DNA from 4 places in the Actinomadura miaoliensis genome. Region 1 is predicted to be linked to each of the others. Evidence: predicted binding sites of a transcription regulator. Region 1 holds the regulator's gene; each other region holds the start of a gene.

Region 1 (5,652 bases):
GACCGTGCTGGCCAACGAGCAGGTCATCGGCGGCCACTGCGAGCGCTGCGGCACGCTGGTCGAGCGGCGCGTGCTGACCCAGTGGTACTTCAAGATCACCGATTACGCGGACCGGCTGCTGGACGACATGGCCGCCCTGGAGGGCAAGTGGCCCGACCGGGTGCTGCTGATGCAGCGCAACTGGATCGGCCGCTCCACCGGCGCCGACGTCGACTTCGTCATCGAGGGCCGCGACCAGCCGGTCACCGTCTACACCACCCGCCCCGACACCCTGCACGGGGCCACCTTCATGGTGGTGGCCGCCGACGCCGAGCTGGCCGAGGAGATCTGCGCCCCCGAGCAGCGCGCCGCGTTCGAGGCCTACCGCGAGCAGGTCTCCCACGAGAGCGAGATCGAGCGGCTGTCCACCGAGCGCGAGAAGACCGGCGTGTTCCTGGGCCGGTACGCGATCAATCCGGTCAACGGCGAGCGCATCCCGATCTGGGCGTCCGACTACGTGCTGGCCGAGTACGGCCACGGCGCGATCATGGCCGTTCCCGCGCACGACCAGCGCGACCTGGACTTCGCGCTGAAGTTCGGGCTGCCGGTGCGCGTGGTGGTCGAGACCGGCCAGCCCGACCCGGCCGAGACCGGCGTGGCCACCACGGGCGATGGGCGCATCGTCAACTCCGGCCCCATCGACGGGCTGAACAAGGCCGACGCGATCACCCGGATCATCGAGATCCTGGAGGAGAAGGGCCTGGGCAAGGCCGCGGTCAACTTCCGGCTGCGCGACTGGCTGGTGTCCCGGCAGCGGTTCTGGGGCTGCCCGATCCCGATCGTGCACTGCCCGTCCTGCGGCGAGGTCCCGGTGCCGGACGACCAGCTGCCGGTGCGGCTGCCCGACGACCTGCGCGGCGCCGACCTGAGGCCCAAGGGCACCTCGCCGCTGGCCGCCGCCGAGAACTGGGTCAACGTCGAGTGCCCCAAGTGCGGCGGCGCGGCCAAGCGCGACAGCGACACCATGGACACCTTCGTCGACTCGTCCTGGTACTACTTCCGGTACTGCTCGCCGACGTACGAGGACGGGCCGTTCGACGTCGAGCAGGTCCGCAAGTGGATGCCGGTCGACCAGTACACCGGCGGCGTCGAGCACGCCATCCTGCACCTGCTGTACAGCCGGTTCTTCACCAAGGTGCTGTACGACCTGGGCATGATCGACTTCACCGAGCCGTTCACCCGCCTGGTCAACCAGGGCCAGGTGATCCTGAACGGCAAGGCGATGTCCAAGTCGCTGGGCAACATGGTCGACCTGGGCGAGCAGATCGAGCAGTGGGGCGTCGACGTGGTGCGCCTGGCGATGCTGTTCTCCGGGCCGCCCGAGGACGACATCGACTGGGCCGACGTGTCGCAGCCCGGCATGGCCAAGTTCCTGACGCGCGTGCACCGCATCGCCACCGACGTGACGTCCGCACCCGGCACCGACCCCGCGGCCGGCTCGGTCGACCTGCGGCGCGTCACCCACCGCACCATCGACGAGGCCACCACGCTGATCGAGCAGCACCGCTACAACGTGGCGATCGCCCGGCTGATGACGCTGGTCAGCGCCACCCGCCGCGCCATCGACGAGGGCCCCGGCCCCGCCGACCCGGCCGTCCGGGAGGCCGCCGAGACGATCGCGGTGCTGCTGTCGCTGTTCGCCCCCTACACCGCCGAGGAGGCGTGGGAGCGGCTGGGCCGTGAGCCGTCGGTGGCGACCGCGGGCTGGCCGGCGGCCGACCCGTCCCTGCTGGTGCGCGAGTCGGTGACCTGCGTGGTGCAGGTCGCGGGCAAGGTCCGCGACCGCCTGGAGGTGCCGCCCGACATCGCCGAGGACGAGCTGGAGCGGCTGGCGCTGGCCTCCGCCAAGGTCAACGAGGCCCTGGCCGGCGCACGGATCCAGCGCGTCATCGTCCGTCCGCCCAAGATCGTGAACATCGTGCCCGCCAAATGAGCACGCTGCACCTCCTGCTGCTGCGCTACCGCGGCACCGAGGACGAGGTCGAGCCGCACGTGCCCGCCCACGTGGCGTACCTGGAACGCCACCACCGGGCGGGCACGTTCCTGGCCTCGGGCCAGACGGTGCCGTCCGAGCACGGCGGCGCGATCATCGCGCGCGGGACCGACCGCGCCGAGATCGAAAAGATCGCCGAGAATGACCCGTTCGTCTGCGCGGGCGTGGCCGAGTACGAGATCATTACAGTCGATGTGGGCCGGGTCCATCCGGCCCTGGCGGGACTGGCCGGCGTCGGCCCGTCCCGCGTCCGCGCCCCGGGAGAGCCGCCCGGCTGACGCGGCGCATCGGCCGCGCAGCCCGCGGTCCAGGCACCGGCGGGCCCGAATCCGAGCCTGACGGCCGCGAGCGGAGAACCACCGCCGCGGCCGTGTCTCGGCCTGGCCTGGCAGGCGCGCCTGGGCGCGGGCGCCGAGCGGCGCTCGTGGACGAGCTGGAACTGGAATGGGTGGAGACGAGTGCGTCCGCACGCGGTTGTCGAGATGACGCCTCCTGCGCACAGCGCGGGGCGCATGCGAACGCCCGCCACCGCCCTGGGGGCCGGTGACGGGCGCGCGGGAGTGACCTGGCCGCGCCGGGCCGGGACGTCACATCTTGCGCAGGACGGCGACGACGCGGCCCAGGATGGACGCCTCGTCGCCGGGGATCGGCTCGTAGGCCGGGTTCTGGGGGACCAGCCAGATGTGACCGTCGCGGCGCTTGAATGTCTTGACGGTGGCCTCGCCGTCGATCATCGCGGCGACGATGTCGCCCTGCTCGGCCACCGGCTGCTGGCGCACCACGACCCAGTCGCCGTCGGCGATCGCCGCGTCGATCATCGAGTCGCCGGTGACCTTCAGCAGGAAGTGGGTGCCCTCGCCGACGAGCTGCTTGGGCAGGGTGAACACGTCCTCGACGGCCTCCTCGGCCAGGATCGGCCCACCGGCGGCGATCCGTCCCACCAGCGGCACGTAGGCGGGGGCGGGACGCGGCGCGGTGTCCTGGCCGGCGCCGGGCGCGTCGAAGTTCTCGGTGTCGGTGCGCACCGGCGTGGCGCCCGGGACCCGCACCTCGACGGCGCGCGGCCGGTTGGGGTCGCGGCGCAGGTATCCCTTGCGCTGCAGCGCGCGCAGCTGGTGCGACACGCTGGAGGTGCTGGTCAGGCCGACGGCCTCGCCGATCTCGCGCATCGAGGGCGGGTAGCCGCGACGCTGCACCGAGTCGCGGATCACCTCCAGCACCATGCGCTGCCGCTGGGTCAGGCCCGCCTCGTCCATGGGGCCGTCGGGCAGCTCCCGGACCTTGGTCATCGCTCGTCGCCTCCCGACGCTCGCTCCGTCACTCCTTGCCGAACGTTATCGCGTCCGGCTGCAATGATCAAACAATTGTTCGAAGAATGTACTCGCGTTTCTCGGGGGGCTGCGGTACAACATCGTACAGACGTTCGATCGAATATGCATTCGAAGATCGGCTGTCGGTCACGAAGGGGACCGAGATGGCGGGTTCGCTCCACCCACACTGCATAACGGCCGAAGCTCCGGCCCTCACCACACACATCCAGCACGCACCGCCGCCCCTGGGGGCTCCGGCGGAGGGCGCGTGGGACGATCTGCGGCTGACGCGGCGCGGCCGCATCGTGATGATCGGCCTGCTGGCGGTGCCGCTCCTGGTCGCGTTGTGGCTGACCGCGACGGCCCGCGCGGGCGCCGGCGGCCCCGACGCGTCCGACCCCGGCGTGCGCCCGGGCAAGACGGTCGTCGTCGGCAACGGCGACTCCCTGTGGACGATCGCCCGACGGGAACGCCCCCGCGACGACACCCACCTGCTGGTCCGCCGCATCATGGACCTCAACAACCTGTCCACGACAATCGTCCGCCCAGGCCAGCGCCTGCGCCTCCCCGCCAACGACTAACCTCCGCTTTCACGCCGTAGCGGCTGTCGCGCTCCTGCGGCGGCAGCCGCCTCACTCTCCCCACCAAGCCGGAGCGGTACGCCCTGCTCTGCCGACGGGGCGCGAGGCGAACACCGATGGCTCGGCCCCACCAGCCTGAGGGGCCGAGCCGCTACTGCCCAGACCCGGGCGGCGTAGTGCACGCGGTCACGACCACGACAGCCGCCGCCCGCCGGGTCTGGGCCAGGGCGTCGCCCCAGCTCGCGCGGCGTAGTGCGCTCGGTCACGGCCATGGCAGCCGCTGCCCGCCGGGTGTGAGGCCAGGGCGTCGGCCCGCCTCGCGCAGCGTATTGCACGCGGTCACGGCCATGGCGGCCGCTGCCCCGCCGGGTCTGGGCCAGGGCGTCGGCCCAGCTCGCGCGGCGTCGCGCTGGACACGGCCAGGGCTCCCACGGCCAGATCTGCCGCCGCCGTGCTCGTTCACCGTTTTCACGGTCGCCTCCATCCATCCGTATCCGCCGCTCGCACCCGCTTCGCTGGAGTACGGTCGCTCCCGGCCCGCCGTCATCCATCGCGGCGGGCTGGCTGTAGTGATGTGGCGATTTTTGGGGACTTGTGGGTTGGCCTCACCGTGCGAGGCGACCTCCCGCCCGAAGGCTTCGGCGGGGGATGCGAGAAGCCTTACGGCAAAGGGGGTTTGGGTGGTTTGTGGGGGTTCTTGGGGGTCGGTGGAAGCGACACGCCGAGGCGGGGTTCGCGGGCCCGGTGTGACGAGGGTCTACTGACGGGGGTCGTGATCCAGGTTGCGTTGCCCCTCCGGGCGTCCTACGGTTGACCACAACATCTAGTAGTTACACGGGTGTCATTAACCACAAGTTGTGTCTTGTGGGTGACGATTTCTCGTGTGGCTTGATCTGTCAGGGGAGGAGGGAACGCGTGCACTGCCCGTTCTGCCGCAACCCTGACACCAAGGTGATCGACAGCCGCTCCACCGACGACGGATCGGCCATCCGGCGCCGCCGGTCGTGCCCGGAATGCGGCAAGCGGTTCACCACACAGGAGAACGTGCTCCTCATGGTGGCCAAGCGCAGCGGCGTCACCGAGCCGTTCTCCCGGGAGAAGATCATCGCCGGCGTGCGCCGCGCCTGCCAGGGCCGTCCCGTCGACGAGGACGCGCTGGCCAAGCTCGGGCAGCGGGTGGAGGAGGCGATCCGGGCGACGGGGGTGGCAGAGATCCCCTCGCACGAGATCGGACTGGCCATCCTCGGCCCGCTCGGCGAGCTCGACGAGGTCGCCTACCTGCGGTTCGCCTCGGTGTACCGGGGTTTCGAGACGCTGGACGACTTCGCCAGAGAGATCGAGTCACTGCGTACCAAGGCCGGTTCCTCGGGGGAGCCTGGCCGGCCCCTGTGAGGGGCGGGCTTCACGACTGTTGAGAGCGCCCGCGGCCGGGAGCAAACGGCCGGCGGGCGGGGTTATTCCTGGACAGGGCCCGGCGGGAGGGCCCGAGAGGGGGAAGGTCATGACGGAGACGGTGAGCGGCTCGGCGGCCCGGCGCGGCAGGGGGAGCCGCAAGGGGCTCAAGGTCGAGCGGATCTTCACCACGCCCGGCGTGCATCCGTACGACACGATCCGCTGGGAACGTCGTGACGTGGTCATGACCAACTGGCGGGACGGCTCCGTCAACTTCGAGCAGCGCGGGGTGGAGTTCCCCGACTTCTGGTCGGTGAACGCCGTCAACATCGTGACG
Region 2 (5,652 bases), on a different contig from region 1:
GTCGGCCGTCCACTGCGCGACCTGGTCGGCCTGCCGGTACCCGGCGGCCGACACCCCCGGCGGGGGGCGGTGGCCGTTGAGCCAGCCCCGGATCGCCGTGGCCGCCTCCTGCATCTGCTTGAGCAGCTGGTTGAGCGCGGGCGGATCGATGCCGCGGAAGTCGGCGTTTCGCGCGGCCGGCCCGGTGCGCATCTGCGCGGTCATCCGCCCTCCCGAACGTCGTGGGTCCGGTTCCCCAGAATCACACCGGCATCACTCGCTGTCGAGTACCCGCCGCACCGAGTCGGGGTCGCGGGCCACGACCGCGTCGCCGTCGCCGGTCAGCACGATGGGCCGCTGGATCAGCACCGGGTTGGCGACCATCACCTCGATCCAGCGCGCGCGGTCGCGTTCCATGTTCTTCAGGTCGAGCTCCTTGGCGACGGGCTCGTTCAGGCGTGCCACGTCCCACGGCTCGGCGCCGATACGGGTGAGCACCGCGTCGAGCTCCTCGGCCGTCGGCGGATCGTCCAGGTAACGGCGCTCGGTGTAGGAGACCCTCGCCTCGTCCAGCGCGGCCTTGGCGGCCCTGCTCTTGGAGCAGCGCGGGTTGTGCCAGATCTCGGTCGTCATTCGTCCACTCCCACGTCGGCGGGGTCGCCCCCGGTGATGCGCACCAGTTCCTCGTACGAGGTCGGGAAGACGGTGTGGGGATGCCCGCCCGCCGCCCAGACCACGTCGTGCTTGTCCAGCCACACGTCCACGAGCGTACGGATCGGGGCGGGGTGCCCGAGCGGGGCGACACCCCCGATCGGCTGACCCGTCGCCTGCCGGACGAACTCCGGCGTGGCCCGCCTGACCTTGCGCGCCCCCACCAGCGCGGCCACCCGGCTCGTGTCGACCCGGTGGGCGCCGCTCGTCAGCACCAGCAGCGGGGCGCCGTCGGCGTCGAAGACGAGGCTGTTGGCGATCGCGCCGACCGCGCAGCCGAGCTGCTCGGCGGCGGCCTGGGCGGTGGGGGCGGGTTCGGGCAGCTCGACGATCTCTCCGGTCGCGCCCCGCTCCCGCAGGGCCTTTGCCACCCGTTCGGCGTTCGCATGCATGGCAGCACTCTAGAGTGTCGAGAACTGTACCTTGGGTGCATTTGCCCAGGAAGGGAGGTATGCGGATGCGTGCACGGATGGCAGCCGTACTGGCCGGCGCGGTGGTCGCGACCGGCTTCACGACCCAGGCGGCGACGGCCGCCGAAGGCGCCACCACCCCCACCGTCGAGCAGGCGGCCGCGCCCGCCCAGCGTCCCACGCTGAAGCTCGGGTCCAAGGGCGACGCCGTACGGCAGCTGCAGACCCGCCTCAAGCAACTCCACTACGACCCGGGGACCGCCGACGGCCGCTTCGGGACGTCCACCCAGATGGCGGTGTGGGCCTTCCAGAAGGTCAACCGCCTCGCGGTCAACGGCACCGTCGACGCCGGCGTCTGGAAGGCGCTGGACGCCCCCAGGCAGCCCCAGCCGCTGACCAAGCGGCGTGAGTCCGACCGTGTCGACGTCGACCTGACGCGCCAGTACCTCGTCGTCTACAAGGACGGCAGGCTGCGGCTGATCTCGCATGTCTCGGCGGGGTCCGGCGAGCGCTTCTGCACCACCGACCCCAAGACCAAGAAGGAGCGCTGCCGCCACGCCGTCACCCCGACCGGCGACTACCGCACGCAGCGCCGCATCGACGGCTGGCGCGTCGCGCCGCTGGGCCGGCTCTACAACCCGATCTACTTCAACGGCGGCATCGCCTTCCACGGCGCGCCGAGCGTGCCGGACCACCCGGCCTCGCACGGCTGCGTGCGGCTGCCCATGCACATCGCCGAGTACTTCCCGAAGATCGTCGCCAACGGGGTCGCCGTCCACGTGCGCCGTCCGGCCTAGCCCGCGACTGTCGGACCCGCCTGCTCTACTGGCCCTGACCAGGGCGATCGTCGCCGTGTTCGAACACGTTGACGAATCGTCATGGGGACGGTTTACTGTGAATGCGTCGAACTTATGTTCGACGTGGTACGGGACTCGCGGACCGTGCCAGGGCTACGGGGCGCGGCCCCCTGCTCGCCGGCCCGACGGCCGGTGTCGCCGGGGTCCGCGGTGTTCACGGGGGCACGTCCCCCGGAACCCCCGCCCGTCCCGCCGGATCAGCGCGCGATCCGGCGGGACGGACGGCCGGGCGGAGCGAGGGGAAGCGCTCCGCCCGGCCGGCCAGGCCGGCCCGAGCCGGAAGGAGACAGGCCATGTCCGTCACGAAGACCACGCGGGGCGCCCACTCCGCTGTTCACTCTTCCGCCCAGTTCGGCGACCTGCCCCGCCCACGTCCACGCCCGCTTCCTGCCCCACGCCCGGCCCACACGGCCACCGGGCAGCTGCAGGCCGCCCGCATGGGCCTGGCCGAGGCGGCCGAGGCCACCTCGCCCGCCGTGCGCTACGTGTGCGCCCACCTGGCCGCGCTGCGCGCCGCCGCCGCGGTGCTGGCCTCCAAGGAGCCCGTGGAGACCCACCGCCGCGGCCGCCCCCGCAGCGTGTGGGTGCTGCTCCCCGAGGCCGAGCCCGCCCTGCGCGAGTGGGCCGCCTTCTTCGCCGCCGGCGCCGACAAGCGCGCCGCCGCCGAGGCGGGACTGCCCCGCGCCGTGACCGCGCGCGAGGCCGACGAACTCCTGCACGACGCCGAGGTGTTCGTCTCCCTGGTGGAGGAGACCCTGGGCATCCCCAGCCAGCCCACCCTCCCCATCCCCGACTCCCGCGCCAGCTGACCCGAGCCCGGAGCAGGCAACACCTCACCACCCCACGCCCGGCTCCGCCACCGCGCCCCACCCTCGACACCCACCCAGAAGACGCCCCCAAAGCCACCGCCCGGGTGAGCTACGGCCGACTTCGCCGCAGCCCCGTCCTCGGTGCCCAGCCGGGGAGGCCCTGCGGACCTCCAACCGGGCCCAGTCGGCCCGCTCGCCGTCCCGCGGTCGGCCCCGCCACGGCCCCGTGGGCGGTGTCCCATGGGGCGACGCCCGGACCCCCATCTCGAGGCGGTCATCCTCCCCTGGTCTGGCCGCCTCGCCCGCCGGGGCCGCCGTTCCCCTCCCTGGACCAACGGCGGCCCCGGCCCCCTCAGATGCCCGGCGCGACATCCCCGCACACCCAGCCCACCACCGCGCCGCCTGCCGCCAATCCCTGCCGCCTGCCACGCTCCCTCCCGCGCCCGCCGATGGCGCACGCTCAACGGCGCCCCGGGCCCCACGCTCGGATGCCTGGCGCGTCATCCCCGCATGTTCAGCCCATCGCTGCGCCGCCTGGCATTCCCTGGCTGCCTGCCGTGTTTTCTCCTGCGCCCGCTGATGGCGCATGCTCAGCGGCAGCCTGGGCCCCCACGCTCGGATGCCTGGCGCGTCATTCCCGCATGTTCAGGCCATCGCTGCGTCGCGTCGGCAGGCGCGCCGGGTGCCGGGGTGGTCTTGTGGGCGCACGTCTTCATGGTGGAGGCGCCAGCGGACGGGCCCGCGCTGGCTCGGGTGACGGGTTGGTCGGGCGTTCTCGGTCGACATGTGGGCACGGCATCGGCTTTTGGTCGGTGGGCTGTACGGGCGGTTTGTGCGTGTGTTCGGGGTGTCCTGTTGGGGTGGTGATTGTGGATCTTGGGGTTTTGTCTGGTGTGAGAGGGTTGGGGTGGTCGGGGAGGAGGGGCGGCGTTGGCGGGGCGGGGTGGGCGAGGGCTGGTGCCGTTGCTCGCCTTTCTCGGGGTGATGGCGTACTCGCTGTCGATGGCGGTGGTGTCGCCCGCGTTGCCGCTCATCCAGGAGGGGCTGGGCACCACCGCGGCGGGGGCGGCGTGGGCGCTCACGGCGATGACCCTGTCGGCGGCCGTCGCCACGCCGGTGGTGGGCGGGCTCGGCGACCTGCTCGGGCCGCGGCGGGTGCTGCTCGGCGTGCTGGCGATGGCGACGGCGGGCATGGTGGTGGCGGCCTCGGCGGCGTCGCTGCCCGTGATGCTGGCGGGGCGGGCGCTGGCCGGGGTCGGCGGAGGCGTGTTCCCGCTGGCGTACACGATCATCCGGGAGGTGGCACCGCCCGCGCGGACCTCCTCGGCGGTCGGGCTGATGTCGTCCATGCTGGGGGTCGGCGGGGCGGTGTCGTGGTGCGTGGCCGGGCCGGTCATCGACCATCTGGGGTGGCGCTGGCTGCTGTGGTTGCCGGTGTGCGGGCTGGTGCCGGGGTGGTTCGCCGCCTGGTGGATCGTTCCCGAGGGGCGGCGGCGTCCTTCGGGACGGATCGACTGGTGGGGGGCGGTGCTGCTGGCCGCGTGGCTGGCGGCGGGGCTGGCCGCGCTGACCCTGGGCGCGGAGCTGCTCGTCGTCGCGGTGGTGCTGGCGGCCGTGTGGCTGGCGGTGGAGGCGCGGACGGACGAGCCGTTGGTCCACCTGCGGCTGATGCGGCTGCGGGGAGTGTGGACGGCCAACGCCGCCTCGTTGCTGTCGGGGTTCGCGCTGATGGGCGGCGGGGTTCTGTTCCCGCTGCTCGTGCAGCTGCCCGAAAGCACGGGGTTCGGTTTCGGGGGAGCGCCACGCAGGCGGCCGTGTTGCAGCTTCCGTCGGCGGTGGGGATGTCGGTGGCGGGGGTCGCCGCGGGCGTGCTGGACAGGCGCGTCGGGTCGCGGACGGTGCTGCTGGCCGGCGGGGTGCTCGCGGGTGCCGGGCTGGGGTTCGTCAGCGTGGCGCACGACGCCATGTGGCAGTTGTACGCGGGCGGGACCGTGCGGGGGGTGGGGCTGGGGCTGGCTTACGCGGCCGTGGCCAATCTCGTCGTCGCGGCGGTGCCCGCGGCGCACACGGGGGTGGCCACCGGTGTGAACACGCTGCTCCGCACCGTGGGGGCGTCGCTGGGGACGCAGGTGAGCGCCGTGATCGTGACGGCGTCGGTGCCGGACGGCGGTCGGTTCCCCGCCGAGTGGGGCTTCGCGCTCGGCTTCGCCGTCAGCGCGGTCGCCATGGCGGGCGTGCTCGCCGTCGCCGCGGCGGCGCCGCGCCGGTGGTGACGCGCCGGTGGTGACGCGGCGGGCGATGCCGTCCGGGGCCTGGCACGCGAGGCGAGGGGCTCGTCTCGCAGACCAGGCCCCGGACGCCGGGTCGAGGGGCTCCCGGTCAGGTGGTCAGAACGCCTCCACGGCGCGCCGGGCCTCCGGGTCGAGAACGCCCCAGCCGATCAGTTCCTCGGTCAGTTCGGACGGCGACTTGTCGTAGATCACCGCCAGCGACCGCAGATCCTCCTGCCGGATGGACAGGACCTTTCCGTTGTAGTCGCCCCGCTGGCTCTGGATCGTCGCGGCGTAGCGGGCGAGGGGACCGGCCTTGTCCTTCGGAAGCTGCTGCAGACGCTCGAGATCGATCACGAGCTTCGGTGTAGGCCCGAGCGGGCTCGGCGCGGCTCCGCCGGGCAGCAACTCGGAAACCGGCACGCCGTAGAAATCGGCGAGCTCGGCCAGCTTCTGAACGGTGACGGCGCGGTCGCCCCGCTCGTACGAACCCACGACGACGGCCTTCCAGCGGCCGCGGGACTTCTCCTCCACGCCGTGCAGGGACAGGCCCTGCTGGGTGCGGATGGCGCGTAGGCGCGCCCCAAGAGCCTTAGCGTATTCAGACGGCATGTGC
Region 3 (5,652 bases), on a different contig from region 1:
CCCGAGCGGGAACGCCACGTCCACGTTCCGCAGGTTGTTCTGCTGGGCGCCCTTGACGACGATCTCGCGGCCCTTCTGCCGGGGGCGGCGCACCCGCGGGACGGGGATCTCGCGGCGGCCCGACAGGTAGGCGCCGGTCAGGGACTCCTCGCAGTTCAGCAGCTCGTCGACCGTGCCGGACACCACGATGCGGCCGCCGTGCTCGCCGGCGCGCGGGCCGATGTCGACCACCCAGTCGGCGTCCCGGATGGTGTCCTCGTCGTGCTCCACGACGATCAGCGTGTTGCCCATGTCGCGCAGCCGCAGCAGGGTCTCCAGCAGCCGGTGGTTGTCGCGCTGGTGCAGGCCGATGGACGGCTCGTCCAGCACGTACAGCACGCCCACCAGGCCGGACCCGATCTGGGTGGCCAGCCGGATGCGCTGCGCCTCGCCGCCGGCCAGGGTGGCCGAGGCGCGGTCCAGGCTGAGGTAGTCCAGGCCGACGTCCAGCAGGAAGCCCAGCCGCGCGTTGATCTCCTTGAGGACGCGCTCGGCGATGTGCTTCTCGCGCTCGCTCAGCTCCAGCGACAGCAGGAACTTGGCGCACTCGCCGATCGGCATGGCCGCGACCTCGGCGATCGACTTGCCGCCCATGGTGACCGCCAGCACGTACGGCTTGAGCCGCGCTCCCCCGCACGACGGGCACGGGATCTCCCGCATGTACCCCTCGAAGCGCTCGCGGGTGGCGTCGCTCTCGGCCTCGGAGTGCCGCCGCTGGATGTAGGGGATGACGCCCTCGTAGGCGGTGTAGTACGAGCGGGTGCGGCCGTAGCGGTTCTTGTAGCGGACGTGCACCTGCGTCGAGTGGCCGTTCAGGACCGCCCTGCGCGCCTTGGCGGGGAGCTTCTCCCACGGGGTGTTGAGGTCGAAGCCCATGGCGTCGCCCAGGGCCGACAGCAGCCGCAGGAAGTAGTCGCTGACATGCCCGTTCGACCACGGCTGGATGGCGCCCTCGCCCAGGGTGAGGGCCGGGTCGGGCACGACCAGCTCCGGGTCGACCTCCATGCGGGTGCCCAGGCCGGTGCAGTCCGGGCAGGCGCCGTAGGGGGAGTTGAACGAGAACGAGCGGGGCTCCAGCTCGTCGAACGACAGGTCGTCGTAGGGGCAGTACAGGTGCTCGGAGTACATCCGGGTGCGGCCCTCGTCGTCCTCGGGCAGGTCGACGAAGTCCAGCACGATCGTGCCGCCGGCCAGGCCGAGCGCGGTCTCCACCGAGTCGGCCAGCCGCTGGCGCGCCGACTGCTTGACCGTCAGCCGGTCGACGATCACGGAGATGTCGTGCTTCTCCTGCTTCTTGAGCTTGGGCGGGTCGTCCAGGCGGACCATCTGCCCGTCCACCATCGCCCGGGAGTAGCCCTTGGACTGCAGCTCGCGGAACAGCTCGACGTACTCGCCCTTGCGGCCGCGGATGACGGGGGCGAGCACCTGGAAGCGGGACCCCTCCGGCAGCTCCAGCACCCGGTCGACGATCTGCTGGGGGGCCTGGCGGCTGATGGGGCGGCCGCAGACCGGGCAGTGCGGGTGGCCGATGCGCGCGTACAGCAGCCGCAGGTAGTCGTAGACCTCGGTGATCGTGCCGACCGTGGACCGCGGGTTCTTGCTGGTGGACTTCTGGTCGATGGACACCGCCGGGGACAGGCCCTCGATGAAGTCGACGTCGGGCTTGTCCATCTGGCCCAGGAACTGGCGCGCGTAGGCCGACAGCGACTCCACGTACCGGCGCTGCCCCTCGGCGAAGATCGTGTCGAACGCCAGACTCGACTTGCCGGACCCGGACAGCCCGGTGAACACGATCATGGCGTCCCGCGGCAGGTCCAGCGAGACGTCCTTCAGGTTGTGCTCGCGCGCTCCACGCACGATGAGTCGGTCATGCACGGCGTTCTTCCGGTTCCTTGTCTGGGCGCGATGGGGAGACGCGATGGCCTCAGGGCAACCAGGGGATACGCGGTCCCCCGGGAACATAACGCGACGTCGAGCCGCCGCATTTCGTGCCGGTCCCGGCCCGTTCCGATTGTGGTCCGCGCCCGTCCCCCAGGGGCCGGGCGACACCATCGAACCGTACACGTGTTCGAAGATCTCTCGCCACCGGAACCCACGGCGTGCCCGGCGTCACCCCACACGCGCGGAGGCGTCACCGCCGGTCAGCGGACCCGGTGGGCGTGGGCGCGGCGCCACGCCTCGCTGCCTTTGTAGGCGTCCCGGGACATGACCCAGACCATCTCGCGGCCGGGCTCCCCGAAGAGGGCGGGGTCGCGGTCCTGGACGCGGTCGAGACGGTAACCGAGCACGCGCGGGACGCCCGCGCTGGCGATGTTGGCCGGGTCGCAGTGGATCTCGGTGCGCTCGATGCCCGGCAGGGCGAACGCCACGTCCGTGACCAGCGCGGTGGCCGTGCTCGCCAGGCCGCGCCGGGTGTGCGCCGAGTGCACCCAGTAGCCGATCTCCAGGGCGCCGGGGCCGAGGCGGGCGTGCATGGCGACGCTGCCCAGCACGGCCGTCTCCCCGGGGTCGAACATTCCGTAGCCGTAGTCGACTCCGTCGGCCCACGTGCGCACGGCGGTCTGGAGATAGGCCCGCTGCTTCTCCAGGGACGGCGCCTCCCTCGCCCAGGGCATCCACTCGCGCAGCCGCTCGTGTGACTCGGAGACGGCGTCCTGCAGCAGCTCGGCGTCGTCCTGCGACCAGCGCCGCAGTAACAGGCCGGGGACTTCCAGGCGTGGGGGCGGCCAGGCGGATCCGTGCATGAGGCCATCGTGACCGACGCCCGTCGCGGCGGCCAGCGCTTTTCAGGCGCGGGGGCGCAGGCCGTCGAAGACGATGCCCAGCGTGCGGCGCCGAAGGTCGTCGTCCCACGCCCCGTGCAGGGCGCCCTGGCAGGTGGCGGTGAGGATCGCCATGACCTCGTCGAGCGCGACGTCCGGGCGCACGGCCCCGGCGCGCTGCGCGGCCTCCAGCAGCTCGCCGACCACCTGTTCCAGGTCGCGGATCTGGTCGCCCGGCTCGGCGCCCATCCCCTCGGCGGCCAGCAGGCCGAGCACGGTGCGCACCCGCGCCGCCCGTTCCACCATGAACGCGAAGTAGTCGAAGAAGGCGGCGGCCGGGCCGGCGTCCGCCGACAGCGCGGCGGCCTCGTCGACCAGCCGGGTCCGCAGCTCCTTCATGATCGCGGCCAGCAGGTCGCGCTTGGTCGGGAAGTGCCGGAACACCGTGCCGATCGCCACCCCGGCGCGGGCCGCGACCTCCTCGGTGGAGGCGCTCTCGCCCTTCTCGGCGAACACCTCCTCGGCGGCGGCCAGGATGCGCGCCCGGTTGCGCCGCGCGTCGGCGCGCAGCCTCCGTCCCGCCTCGGCGGCGTCGTCAGGCCGGTGGGTCATCGTCCAGGGCGAAGTCCAGGTAGCGGTCGTAGGAGCGCTGCACGGCCGCCTTGCCGTCGGTGTAGACGATGCGCTTCCACCAGGCGCCGTACACGCGGCCGAAGTGGTAGGGCTCCAGCAGCCGCAGCGCCCTGCGGATCGTCCGGGGCCGCTCGGGGATGAAGTTGGGGTAGGACCACATGAAGCTGACCCAGCGGCGGTCCTGGACGACCTGCAGGATGTCGCCGGAGAACAGGGCGCCCTCCCCGTCCTCGCCGTCGCGCCAGTGCATCACCTGGCCCCCGGCGAAGTGCACGCCCGCGTTGATGAGGGTCAGCCCGTCGGCGATCTCCAGGGTGTCGCCCGACCAGTAGCGCACCGCGTCGTCGGGGCGCGCGACCCACTGCCGGTCGGCCTCGTGGATGTGGACGGGGGCGTCGAAGGCGTGCGCCCACTCGATCATCGTGCCGTAGTAGTGCGGATGGCTGATCGCGATCGCCGAGATCCCGCCCAGCTCGCGCACCTGGCGGACGAGGTCGTCGTCGATGTGGGTGATCATGTCCCACAGCACGTTGCCGGACGGCGTCCGCACCAGCAGGGCGCGCTGCCCGATGGCGGTGGGCGGCTCGGCGCCCACCCCGATCACGCCCTCCCCCTCCTCGGCGATCCGGCCGCGGTGCCCGGCGGCGCGCAGCTCCTCCAGGGTCGTCCACCGCTGCCCGTCCCACCCGACGTACTGCCGTTCGTCCAGGCAGATCGGGCAGTCCTCGCGCGGCTCCCCGTACTGCACGCCGCACGTCACACAGATCGGATGCCTCATGATCGCCATTGTTCCCGAATGCCCCGAGCCCATCCGGCCGGGCCCCGCCGCGGCGTCATCGGGCGGCCGCCGGCAAGTGATCTGGGAGGGTTTGTCGGGGAGGGGGTGCGTCGGCGAGGATGGGGCGTTCGTCGCGTGGCGGGGGCGGGAAGGAAACGCCGTGGAGGACTGGCCGAGGATTCTTGACGAGATCGTCGCGGGCACCGAGCGCGTCACGGACACGCTGTCGCGGCTCACCGACGACGACATGCGCGCCCCGTCCGCGCTTCCGGGCTGGACGCGGGGCCACGTGGGCACCCACATCGCCCGTAACGCCGACTCGCTGTGGAACCTGCTGGAGTGGGCGCGCACCGGCGTGGAGATCCCCCAGTACCCCAGCATGGAGGCGCGCAACGCCGACCTGGCGGCGGGCGCGGGACGCGGCGCCGGTGAGATCGCCGACGACGTGCGGGACGCGTCCGCGCGGTTCGCCGCCCAGGCGCGCCGGCTGCCGGACGAGGCGTGGCGGCACACCGTGCGCGGCATGGCGGGGTGGCAGTTCCCCGCCTGGTACGTGATGTACATGCGCTGGCGGGAGGTCGAGGCGCACCATGTCGACCTCGCGGCCGGCTACGGCCCCGCCGACTGGCCCGAGCCGTACGTGCGGTGGGCGCTGACCAGCACGCTGAACGACCTGGCCGCCTCGCCCGCCGACGGCTGGGGCGAGCTGGCCGGGTTCCGCCTGACCGCCACCGACGCCGACATGGCCGCCGACACCGCCGACCTCGGCCGCTCCGGCGAGGCGGAGATCTCCGGGCCGGGGCGCGTGCTGCTGGCCTGGCTGTGCGGCCGCGCCGACGGCGAGGGGCTGGCCGTCCACCCCGACGGGCCGCTGCCCACCCCGCCGCCCTGGCCGCACGCTCCCAGCGGTTTCTGAGCGGGCCCGGAGGCGACCGCCGGGGCCGGGCCGGCCGCCCGCCGGGCCGGGTCAGCCGTCGCCGGGCCGGGTCAGCCGTCGCCGGGGCCGAGGTCGGGGTCGCCGGACAGGCGGCGCAGGGCGTCCAGCGAGCGCACGGTGATCACGTTGCGGGCCACGCCGAGGCCGCCGCGCACCCGTTCGCCCGCCAGGATCTGGGCGACCTTGCGGCGGCCCATGCCCGCCCAGCGGCCGAGGTCCTGCTGGTGGACGGGCACGCTGATCTCGTAGCCGCCGCCCGGCTCGGGACGGCCGAAGCGCGCCGTGAGCCGCAGCAGGCGGCTGGCCAGGCGGCGTTCGGCGTCGTCGGGGAAGTGCGCGACGCGCAGCTCGTTGGCGTCGCGCAACCGCTCGGCCAGCACCGCGGCCACCGCCCACGCGGCGCCCGGGTGGGCGTCCAGCACGGCCCGGAACCGCGCCGCGGGCACCACCAGCGCCTCCACCGAGGTGAGCGCCTCCACGTTGGCGTGCCGGACGCCGCCGTC
Region 4 (5,652 bases), on a different contig from region 1:
GGCCTGGGTGCAGCAGGAAGACCCCGAAGGGCAGCCCTGGCCGTGGTTCGGTTCGTTCGCCTACTGGCCAGAGTCGATCGCGCGCAGGGAGAGCGAACAGCCGCCGGGGTGATGCACTGATCGCCGCGCGTACAGCCGACCTCCCTCCGGGCAACAACGCCTGTTCGAACTCGCCGAAGCCGACAACTGGCAACCACGCGGTGTTGCCTGAGGAAGTTGTCGAGCTCCGTCCTGACGTCCATGCGCCGCACCCCCGTTGTGGCTGAATTCAGTCCAGACGCGAATCAGGCCGCACCAGGTGCAAGTTGCTCAGCCTGTCCTCACGTCGCGCTTCCCCGCGTTGCGGTCTCTGCTGCGAGGTCTGGCCATCTGGAGCACCGGAACGGCCCCCGGTCAAGGTCGCGGAGCTGAACGTCGCCGTTGCCGTGCGGATCGGTGCCAGCGATGCCGCACCAGTCAGCCGCAGCTGCCGACGACATCCTGACTGGTGGTTGGCTGGTGGTGACCGTCGCCTGGACCCGCCTGAGTATGAGCCCGTTCAGCGAATCGAGGTCGCCGCTGCGTACCGGACTTGGCTGGGCCACGGCCGACCGGGTGTCACCCGCTTCGGTATGGCGGTCCTGCCTGACGGGCGACATCAGGTGTGGCTCGATGCGCCATCGATGTCGTCTTGGGCCCCGGTGCGCTACTGAGCGTCTCGGCTGGTTGACCACCAGAACAACGGGCCGCGGGAGAGTTCCTGGTCGGGCTCGGCGGGGACGTCGTGCGCGCGGCGATCCCGGCATCGGCGACCGGACTGACCGCTTCCCCAGATTTGCTCGGTGTCGTTCCTGCAGATGTACAACCACCCGGCCGAACAGGCACCTGATCCGGAGGTGCGCCAACGAGGCGTGCCGCCGCGCCTTCGTCCGCCCCGAAAACGGGCAGGACCACCGAAGTGAAGTACCGCTCACGCGAATGCGCCCGCACCCAAGCACAACGAAATTTGCGCCGCAGGCGCAAACAACACCGGTCCCAGTAACCAATTCCGTAGCCGCGCCCGCCCGGCGCAACCAGGGTTCGGGTACCGGTGGGAGTGGTTCGCCAGAGCGTGCGCCGAGCTGATGTCAGTGGTCAGCCGGTGTGGCGCCGGGGTTCTCATCGGCCAGCCGGGCAGCCTTGCGAGCGGCGGACAGGCGCAGGCCGGCGCCTCAGACGTCGGCCTGCTTGTGGATCACTTCGGGCCCCGGCGGTCCAGGCCAGACTTGGATGAGGTAGTCCTCAACGATCTCATCCACCAGCGACAAGTCGTAGGCGATGTCGCGGCCGCGGGCGTGCACGCGCACCCGGTAGGTTCCGGGACCCGCAATCGTGAGTGGCGGGAGGTCGGGCGGGTCCTCCATCAGGGCGTACACCCTCAGCTGCCCGACGGGTGCCTCCACCGTGACCTCGGCGACCTCCTCCCACTCGTCCCAGGACGGAGCGCCGGGTGGGGGAGCCTGCCGGCGCAGCTCGACGCTGACGGCGACGGCGCCGGTGGCGATGCCGGTGTAAATGACCGCTCCCCAGGGTGGGTCAGGGGTGATCAGTCCGTTGGCGGGGCGGTCGGCAGGAGGAGTCGGCGGGGCGTCGCTCCACTCGGCGAGCAGGAACTGGTGGTAGTTCACCGGGGTGGGTTCAGGGCCGTACGTGAGGCTCGTGTTTGTCCCCGGGGTGTCGGGAGGCATAGGTCTCGATCTCCATTACTGGGCGCCACGTTCGTTTGTCAGTTGCTCGCACCGAGTCATCGTCGACGGCGCGTCGGCATGGATCCAGCTTTCAGCGAGCGGCGGCGGTCGCTGGAATGCCGTGGAGGTCAGCGCAGTGCACGCAGTTGACGAGTGCGCAGCGGCAATTGGCGTATCTCCAACGCGTTGAGCACTCCAAGCCAGCCCTGAGGTCCATCGATGATGGTGGTGCCCTGGTCGACGATCCGGACGTGGGCGATCGGTCGACCTTGGTTGAGCGGCTCGACCAGATCACACAGACGGGCACCGAGTTGCTCGGCCTGGTCGGCGAGGACGCCGAGCCCGCTCCCGGCATAGCGAGCGAGGGTGGCCGGGGCCATCGCGTCGTAGTTGTCATAGCGGATGCCGGCGGCGGCGCGCTCGGCGGACGCCATCAACTCCCGATGCCGCGTCCAGTCTTGCGCGGCCCACGCTGCGGCCCGCTGCTGTTCGCGGCCGGCCGGGTCGTCGGCGAGCACTGCCTGAGTGGTGGCGAGGAGCAGTTCGGTGCTGCGGACCACATGCGCGGCGATCCAGTCGGCGGGCCACGAGCCCGCCGCCGGCTCGTTGAATCCGCCTGCCCGCGCCTCGGCCACGAAGGCGGCGTACCGCTCGCGTAGCCTCGCGACGTTGACCGGCACATTTCCACCGGTCGACCAGCGGCGTGCGGCGCTGTCCCAGGACATCCTGCCGTCGTCTTCGACCCAGACGCGATATCCGTGAACGGGGACCTCCTGCGTCAGCCCAGCGGCGACGTCGGCGAGCATCTCCGCCACACCGCCCCACCACACCGCATCACCAGCTCCCCCATCACGGAAGAACCGCCGAACACAGCCATGGGCTGGACCCGGCCGAAGATCGACGAACAGGACGCTGCCGCCTCCGTCGCCGGCGATCGGCAACCAACGCGGCAGCCAGGCACCCGTGCACGGGGTGCCCGCCGACGCCCGGTTCTCCCGCTCCACGAACGCCGCGAACTGCGCAGGATCAGTGGTCTGTTCTACCACCCCGTTCCAGACCGTCATCCGTATCTTCCGGCTGTCCAAGGCCATCTGGATCGAGCATGGCGTGTAGAACGGCGGCAGCAGACTGCTGAGGCCGGCCTGGCCATCGGCCCGCCGCCACCAGGCGACCAGATCGTCTGGCAGGGCCGTCCCCACAGTGCGTTCCGCCTCGCGGATGTCGTCCTCCGCCGCCGGCGGCCCGATCGCGTCCAGTTCGTGCGGGCAATGCCGGAGCAGCCAGTCCACGATGACGTCCCACGAGTCGTCCACGCCGCGCCGCATCCGCCAATCATGACCCACCGCATTGCGACGCGAAGACACGTGTCGCGATGCTGATCAACGCGAACGGCTCCGGCTCGGGCAGTGTCCGGTCCCCTGGGCCCCCATTCCCCGGTCCGATGTGTGCCGTGAGATCAGTGCGCTGCGGTACATGCCGGTTGGCGCCTGTGCGAGCCGCGGCGAAGACCCGGTCATCGCCGTCACCGGCGTGGACGGCCCAGACCATGGTCGAATAGATTTTCGAATGTGGTTCCAGGTCTTCTCTGTTTGCCCGGCTGGCTGGACGACGCCGCCCAACGGCGACTGTCCCAGGACATCGACACGGCTCCCTGGTCGTCGCAGCTGCGGCGGCGCGTACAGCACTACGGGCACCGCTATGACTACGGACGTCGCGGCGTGGGCGGCGCCTCCGCCCCGCCGCTCCCCGCCTGGGCGGTGTCGCTGGCCAACCGGCTGCATGAGGAGGGCCACTTCGACCGCCCGCCCGACCAGGTGATCGTGAACGAGTACCTCCCCGGGCAGGGCATCAGCGCCCACGTCGACTGCGTGCCGTGCTTCGGTCCGGCCGTCGCCTCGGTCAGCCTGCTATCGGCGTGCGTCATGGAGTTCACCCACCCCGAGGAGGGGACGCGCGTACCGGTGCGGCTCGTGCCCGGCAGCCTGTGCGTGATGACCGGCCCGGCACGGTTCACCTGGCGGCACGCGATCCCCGCACGCAAGAGCGACCCGGGGCCGGACGGACGCATGCCACGTGGCCGCCGGGTGTCGGTGACGATGCGAACCGTCCTGTGATCCCGGGCGCGGCCGAGGATGGTCAGGCGGGGCGCCCGACGCGTCGATCGCCGCCGGCTCTGCGGCCACCTGCCCGTCCATGAAAGTCACCGCTCCCGCACCAAGATTGCCTCGGCGTCGGATTGACCGATCCGGCATCGAGGTTTCCTCGCCGAGGCTGACGTAGGAGGCGAGGCTGCCCAGCTGGGGGCCAGCCTTGGCCTGCAGGTGAGGAGCGGTGCGTACGGCGGCGGTCAGGTGGGTGAATGCGCCGTGGCGCGGCTTGTGCAGCGTCCAGTTGGCACGGTGCGGGTCGATGGCGGAAGAGGCGGTCGTGAACAGGCGCTCGGAGCGCGGCCGGTGTGCGGGCCAATGTTGGGGCGGCGCGGGGGCGCGGGGGCCGCTGGTGCAGCGCGGCGGTCGGTGAGGAACGGCAGCCCGCTGGTGCCTCCGGCGGTGAGGTGAGATTGCAGCCGGGCGGTGCCGGTCTGCCAGGGTGCGTACTCGATCGCTCCGCTGGTCGCGCCGGAACTCCAGATCCGGGTTCTCCATGTTCAGCGAGAACATCTCATCGGCACGCGCGGCGGTCTCGTACAGCAGCCGCCAGAAACACCCGCTCGCGCAAGTCGTGCCGGACGTCGCGAAACAGCTCATCCGGGCGGGCTCATCGTGCGGATGGGCCGCAAGGTCGCCGGTAGAGGGGGTGCTGGGCTTCCGAAGCCGCACAGGTCCGAGACCGCTCCCCCGGACCCCTGGCCCTGGCCCTGGCCAGCGGAACTGGGCGACGCCGTCCTGCTCTACAACTACGGCGTCTCGCAGCACGTCAATGGCGGCCGGACCTGCCCCCAGAGCTTCCTGGAAGAAATGCCCACCGTGCTGGTCACCGTCCGCGGCGGCGGCTACGGGCCCCCTCGCAAGGGCTGGGACCATTCCACTCCCTACCTGCAACGCGTCCTCGCCGACCTTTGGGAGGCGGACCTGACCGTCGTCGGACGCGAACTGACGCTCGTCGGCGTCGACCAGCCCCGGACCGACCTCGCCGTCCAGCGACACGCCGAGGCCCGCGACGCCGTCCGCCGCACCGGCCGCGCCCTAGCCGCCAAGTAACCGGCCCCCGGCCCGGCGGCGGCCAGGACGGGTGGTTGTCAAAGACCGCGTTCGTGCAGCCGAACCCGGCACGGTGGTAGTAGTGACCGCCCTGCCGGTCACTCATTCCGCCTGCCCGCGTCGACGATAAGTCAGGGTGTTTAAGACGTGGCGTCTTCGTCCTCAGGGGCGAGCCGTGTCCAGATGGTGGTCAGCTGGCGCAGATCGTCCTCGTCGAGCCGGTCGAAGAAGAGCCTCCGGAGGTCGCCGTGGTGCTGCTTCCAGGCCTTGCGCAGGAGTGCCCGCCCCTCTCGGGTCAGTACCGCCTCGAAGCCGCGGCCGTCCTCGGCCGACCGCCGCCGCTCGATCAGCCCACGGCGCTCCAGCCGGTCGGCGAGCCGGGTGAATCCGCCCGTGGACATCAGGCGGCGCTTGGCGAGTTCGGACATGCGCATGCCGTCGCGACCGGCCTCGCCGAGCAAGGCCAGGACGCTGTACTCGGCCATGCTCACGCCCAGCGGTGCGAGACCGGCCTCGATCTCACGCCAGATCCGATCGTGTGCGTAGAGAAACCCTCGCCAGGCCTCGTCCTCGAGCTCGCTCAACCGCACGGTCGCCATATGCCGAACACTACTGCCCCACCCGTCGTGTACAGGCAACGAAGCTTGACTGCACAGGCAGAGCTCATAGTGAAATGTTTGTCTGCGCAGATAATCCTGACCGGGCGTGGTCGGCGCCGGGCAGCGGCGACGCGTCCGCAACGCGCA

What was found. The regulator LexA, encoded in region 1, represses DNA repair genes until DNA is damaged. The targets are predictions, from matches to a motif close to TCGAACANNTGTTCGA.
Region 2: the regulator LexA is predicted to act here: its motif matches at 2,004-2,019, upstream of ABD811_RS32370 (SAV_6107 family HEPN domain-containing protein).
Region 3: the regulator LexA is predicted to act here: its motif matches at 2,096-2,111, upstream of uvrA (excinuclease ABC subunit UvrA).
Region 4: the regulator LexA is predicted to act here: its motif matches at 3,257-3,272, upstream of ABD811_RS01285 (alpha-ketoglutarate-dependent dioxygenase AlkB).

What each region holds. Positions count from the first base shown of each region.
Region 1 covers NZ_BAAAZG010000018.1:234,763-240,414, reverse strand. The annotation lists gene leuS (leucine--tRNA ligase) at 1-1,972, shown strand, start outside; gene ABD811_RS15765 (YciI family protein) at 1,969-2,310, shown strand; gene lexA (transcriptional repressor LexA) at 2,620-3,321, opposite strand; gene ABD811_RS15755 (LysM peptidoglycan-binding domain-containing protein) at 3,507-3,923, shown strand; gene nrdR (transcriptional regulator NrdR) at 4,839-5,315, shown strand; gene ABD811_RS15745 (vitamin B12-dependent ribonucleotide reductase) at 5,425-5,652, shown strand, end outside.
Region 2 covers NZ_BAAAZG010000051.1:82,815-88,466, forward strand. The annotation lists gene ABD811_RS32350 (hypothetical protein) at 1-204, opposite strand, end outside; gene ABD811_RS32355 (arsenate reductase family protein) at 253-612, opposite strand; gene ABD811_RS32360 (YbaK/EbsC family protein) at 609-1,082, opposite strand; gene ABD811_RS32365 (L,D-transpeptidase family protein) at 1,148-1,897, shown strand; gene ABD811_RS32370 (SAV_6107 family HEPN domain-containing protein) at 2,251-2,766, shown strand; gene ABD811_RS32375 (MFS transporter) at 3,697-4,854, shown strand; gene ABD811_RS32380 (hypothetical protein) at 4,851-5,039, shown strand; gene bldD (transcriptional regulator BldD) at 5,154-5,648, opposite strand.
Region 3 covers NZ_BAAAZG010000012.1:42,864-48,515, reverse strand. The annotation lists gene uvrA (excinuclease ABC subunit UvrA) at 1-1,914, opposite strand, end outside; gene ABD811_RS10895 (GNAT family N-acetyltransferase) at 2,181-2,783, opposite strand; gene ABD811_RS10890 (TetR/AcrR family transcriptional regulator) at 2,826-3,413, opposite strand; gene ABD811_RS10885 (MBL fold metallo-hydrolase) at 3,397-4,212, opposite strand; gene ABD811_RS10880 (maleylpyruvate isomerase family mycothiol-dependent enzyme) at 4,373-5,128, shown strand; gene ABD811_RS10875 (Crp/Fnr family transcriptional regulator) at 5,200-5,652, opposite strand, start outside.
Region 4 covers NZ_BAAAZG010000001.1:267,431-273,082, forward strand. The annotation lists gene ABD811_RS01270 (hypothetical protein) at 1-112, shown strand, start outside; gene ABD811_RS01275 (hypothetical protein) at 1,191-1,646, opposite strand; gene ABD811_RS01280 (SMI1/KNR4 family protein) at 1,835-3,031, opposite strand; gene ABD811_RS01285 (alpha-ketoglutarate-dependent dioxygenase AlkB) at 3,296-3,820, shown strand; gene ABD811_RS01290 (hypothetical protein) at 4,475-4,906, shown strand; gene ABD811_RS01295 (MarR family winged helix-turn-helix transcriptional regulator) at 5,047-5,505, opposite strand.